Regions from separate parts of the Chelatococcus sp. HY11 genome, predicted to be linked through region 1. Evidence: predicted binding sites of a transcription regulator. Region 1 holds the regulator's gene; the other holds the start of a gene.
What was found. The regulator PhoB, encoded in region 1, activates phosphate uptake and scavenging genes when phosphate is short. The targets are predictions, from matches to a motif close to TGTCATNNANCTGTCAT.
Positions count from the first base shown of each region.

Region 2: the regulator PhoB is predicted to act here: its motif matches at 1,420-1,436, upstream of KIO74_RS10900 (esterase-like activity of phytase family protein).

Region 1 covers NZ_JAHBRX010000001.1:2,719,409-2,721,808, forward strand. The annotation lists gene phoU (phosphate signaling complex protein PhoU) at 1-371, shown strand, start outside; gene phoB (phosphate regulon transcriptional regulator PhoB) at 429-1,130, shown strand; gene KIO74_RS12455 (GcrA family cell cycle regulator) at 1,256-1,795, opposite strand; gene KIO74_RS12460 (aspartate aminotransferase family protein) at 2,293-2,400, shown strand, end outside.
Region 2 covers NZ_JAHBRX010000001.1:2,385,375-2,387,774, forward strand. The annotation lists gene KIO74_RS10900 (esterase-like activity of phytase family protein) at 1-1,349, opposite strand, end outside; gene KIO74_RS10905 (TetR/AcrR family transcriptional regulator) at 1,689-2,330, shown strand; gene KIO74_RS10910 (efflux RND transporter periplasmic adaptor subunit) at 2,327-2,400, shown strand, end outside.

The DNA of each region.
Region 1 (2,400 bases):
CGCAGAAGCTCGTGATCGGCGTGCAGCACATGAGCGATCTCGTGCAGGAGCAGCTCAAGGACGTGCTCGATGCCTATGTGCAGCGGGATGACGCGCAGGCGCTCGACGTTTGGCAGCGTGATGACCGCATCGACGCGCTGTACACGTCGATCTTCCGTGAGCTGCTCACCTATATGATGGAAGATCCGCGCAACATCACGTTCTGCACGCACCTTCTGTTCCTCGCCAAGAACATTGAGCGCATCGGCGACCACACCACCAATATCGCCGAGACGGTTCATTATCTGGCGACAGGCGTCACGCTGTCCGTGGACCGCCCGAAGGGCGATACCTCAAGCTTCACCAAGGCACCAACAGATCCCAGCAACTGATCCCACTGATCCTGTGAACCGGGGGGCCAGGACAACAGTGGAACCATAGGACTTTCGATGGGACCACGTATTCTGATCGTCGAGGACGAGGAGCCGCTGACGCTGCTCCTCCGTTACAACCTCGAGGCCGAGGGCTATACCGTCGACAGCGTCGCCCGTGGCGATGAGGCTGAAATCCGGCTGCGCGAGGCGGTGCCGGATCTCGTGTTGCTGGACTGGATGCTGCCGGGACTTTCCGGCATCGAGCTGTGCCGGCGCATCCGTGCGCGCGAGGAGACCGAGCGGCTGCCGATCATCATGTTGACGGCACGCGGCGAGGAGACCGAGCGTGTGCGGGGTCTCGCCACCGGTGCCGACGACTACATCGTCAAGCCCTTCTCGGTGCCGGAGCTGTTGGCGCGCGTCCGCGCCCTGCTGCGGCGCGCCAAGCCTGGACAGGTCGCGGCGCAGCTCGTCGCCGGTGACATTGAACTTGATCGAGAAACCCATCGGGTCAAGCGCGGCGGCCGGGAACTGCATCTCGGACCGACGGAATTCAAGCTGCTCGAGTTCCTGATGCAGAGCCCAGGTCGTGTCTTCACCCGCGAGCAGCTTCTCGACCGGGTCTGGGGCCACGACGTGTATATCGACGAGCGGACCGTCGACGTGCATGTGGGGCGCTTGCGCAAGGCCATCAACCGCATGCGCCGGCCCGATCCGATCCGCACGGTGCGCGGTGCCGGCTATTCCTTCGACGAGACCTTCGCCAAGGCTGGCTGAAGCCGGTCGATCACAGTCCCGTCGTCTCACTCCCAAAAAAGGCCGCCACGATCGCGTCGTGGCGGCCTTCTTCAGGACCCCTATATTTGCCGGCTATCCGCGGTTGCCCGGGCAGCGGCTTCAGATCAAGCCCGCTTGCGATCCCGCCTGCGGTCGGCGACAGGCTGATAGGCAATGCGCGCGTGGTGCGAACAATAGGGCATACCGAGTTCCGAACGCGCCCCGCAGAAGCGGAACTCCGGCGTCGTCGGATCGCCCATGGGCCATCGGCACATGGATTCACGGAGTTCCATGATGGTGACCCTCTCCGACATGGGGATCACCACGTCCTCGCGGGGCTGAGGCAGGCGCACAAGCACCGGGGCGGCCTCGGCGACAGGCTGGGGAGCGAGCGCCGCATTGGTCCGCATCGGGCCCGACGTGGTGGCGGCCGGGGCCGGAGCCGTGACACCGGGCTGCCGGACCGGCTTGCGCGGACGTGGCGCCGAACTGGCGGTGCTCTTCGCGCGCCCGGACAGGCCGAGGCGGTGCACCTTGCCGATGACGGCGTTGCGGGTGATGCCGCCCAGTTCGGCGGCGATCTGACTGGCGCTGAGGCCATCAGACCAGAGCTTGCGCAAGAGCTCTACGCGCTCATCGCTCCAAGATTGGCTCGGGTCGGTCATCGCCTTCTCCGTCAGCGGTTGCAGTGCGCGGAATCCCTTATTTTTCGCGGCCAGCCCGACAGGAGCCAAACCCCGTTGCATGTTGACAACGAACGCGAATGATAAGTTCCGCTACACGAGATGTCGTAGTCGTTGAAGGCGAAACTACAATATGCCCGGACTCGGGGGCAAGAGTCCCCCCGCCACACCTGCCGTTTTCCCCAAGAACCTCGTGTGAGGGCTCAAGGCGAAAAGCGTCTTCCGTTCCGGCACATATCAATTTCTGCAGATGGGAGACGGGGCGCTTTCCTCCCCGGTCGCTAGCCGGCGTCCGGGGCCTGCCGGGCGTTGATGAAAGTGATCACAGTCTTTGAATTGACATGGAAAACATGACCTTTAGAATTGGTGGAGTGCCGCCCCTCCGTGGGCGGCACTTTGATTTTCCGAGACGCGGGTCCGATATCAGTGGTGTCTGCCCCGTGGTTTCTGGAAACTTTTCTCTTGCGGAGGTTGAAATCGTGATTTCGCCGTTGCTGCCGACTTATGCGCGTCCCGACATCGAATTCGAAAAGGGAGAGGGCGTATGGCTCATCACGCGACAAGGCGAACGATATCTCGACCTCGGC
Region 2 (2,400 bases), 330 kb from region 1:
CAACGCGCTTTCAGAAAGTCCGTGACCTCGAGCAGGACGAATTCGTTGTCGTCCTGCACATTCGGTTCGCGGCTCGTCGAGAACGGCAGGTTGTTGTCGTTGCCGACGATGATGTGGCGATCATCGACCAGATCGACATCCTCGATGGTGAAGAAGGGGAAGGTCAGCACGTCGCCGTTCAACGGCTTGCGCGCCTTCTTGTTCGGATCGGCTATCTTCAAGAGATCGATATAGGCGACCTTGCGCGCGACGCCGTTGGCATTGGCGTCGTTGAGCTCAATCTTGTAGACGCGCTTGAACTTCGCGATATCCGCAAAGCAGTCGGGCCGCTTCTGGCCTTCGGGGCAAGCCTTGTCGGCGGTGCCTTCCCCATTGTCGCGCTCGATGATCAAGCCCATGGTCGGGTCGATCATGTTGAAGTCGCCGATGGCATTACCGTTCTGCTCAAGAACGAATTTCCAATGGCGGCCGGTCCACTTCTCCGCGGCAACATCGAACTCCAGGATACGGAGATACTCCTTGCCATCGGCGGTCTTTTCCCAATCCTTCGTCTCGGCATCCCACAAGGGACCCTCGAGAAGCGGATAAAGGAAGCGCCCGTCTTTCGACGCGGCCATGCCCTCATAGCCCTTCGAGCGGCGCACATTGAACGCGACCGGCTGGTTGGGGGCGGCCGGCGTCGTCACGGCGTAATGGTCCGGCGAACGCGCAGGCTTGCCATCGACCATCGTCTCGACGACGGCCTCGACCTTGCCGGTCATGTCCGTGCGGATGAGGTAAGGACCGAATTCCTCGCCGATCCAGATCTTGTCGCCGATGATCTGGAAGCTCTCGGGATCAAAATCCGAACCCGTGAGGTAGCGCTTGTCAGTCGCTTCATTCGCGATGCGGAACGGCACCTTCTTGTCGGGATCACTGAGGAAGACCGTCCCCAGGCGCTCGACCGTGCCCTTGTCCCAGTCGATGCGGTAGTGATTGAGATACAGCATGGAATCCGGGGAGTTCGCCCTGGCGCCCATGCCGTTGTCGGTCAACACCCAGAATGTGCCGTCAGCCATCTTCTTGATGCCGGAATGCCCCTGCAGCGGCTGGCCAGTGAACGGCACCTTCATGCCGGTGGGGCGCCCGTTCGAAAGACCCTCGACCGAGCCGATCGCCTCAACGCGCTTGCCAGTCGTGAACTTGCCCGATGTCTTGAGGTCGGCGGGAGCATCGGCCGGGGCCTCGACGAAGCTCTTTGCCGGCAGGATCGCGTGACCGGCGAGCGTGGCAGGCGCGGCCTGCTGGGCGAAAGCGGTTCCCGCGAGCACCACCGTCAGGGGCATCGCAAGCAAAAGACGGGCAATCATCATTGATCCTTCAAGGAGAGAAAACCGCCGGCAAGCTGACGCTTGCCGATGTCGCGGCGTTGACAACCCAATGACGGCTCGATGACGCCCTTCAAATGTGTGGCGTCAGGCGAACCTCCCGCCCGGCCACGGTCGCCTCGAATGTGCTGCAGCGCACAGCTCAAAAGTCCCACCTCCTTTCAATCTAGGCTTGGCAAAATAGAAAATCCCTTATTTTTCCGCCTATTACGGGAGCGTGCCACTCAAGCGCCCGTCCTTTGCATATCATCAACCGCTGTTGACAACGAAAGTCCGGCAATTAAAAACCAAACGGTCGGAAATTAATTTCGGTTGAATTCCATGTCGCGCCCGAGAGTTATCAACCAGGAGAGTATCCTGGATGCGGCCGAGGCCGTCGTCGTTCGCGATGGAGCCGCAAGGCTGACACTCGACGCCGTCGCGCATGAGGCGGGCATCAGCAAAACCAGCGTGCTCTACGACTTCAAATCCAAGCAAGCGCTGATAAAGGCGGTTATCAAACGCAGGTTCGCGGAAGAAAAAGACCGCATAACCGTTGCGACGAAGCAGCTTGGCGGCCTCCCCGACGCAAAGATTCACGGCCGCATCGCAGCAGCCAGGACGGTGCGATATCGCGATAGCCCGGCTGTCGCGATCAGCCTCTGCGCTGCTCTAGCGCAAGACACCGAACTACAGCTGACGCTGCAGAACGCCTTCCGCCAAGAACTTGCTGAAGTACTTGAGGCATCGAGCAACACCCGCGGCGCGTTGCTCGCCTTCCTCGCGCTTGAGGGCCTCATGGTACTCGAACATCTGGGGCTCCACTACTGGCCGGAGCCGACTCGCAGCGAGATCCTGAAGGAAATCGACGCTCTGGTCGATACGGCGCCGAGAAATCCACCACTGAATAAACGCATGCTCAATGAGCACGTTTCTCGCCACGCTGAGCTCGTGACTGAGCGCGAACCGGACCATACGCCATGAAATCTGCCTTCCTATCCGCCAGAATTCTGGCTGCCGCGATTTTTCTTCCGGTGGCTCTGTCGAGTGTCTC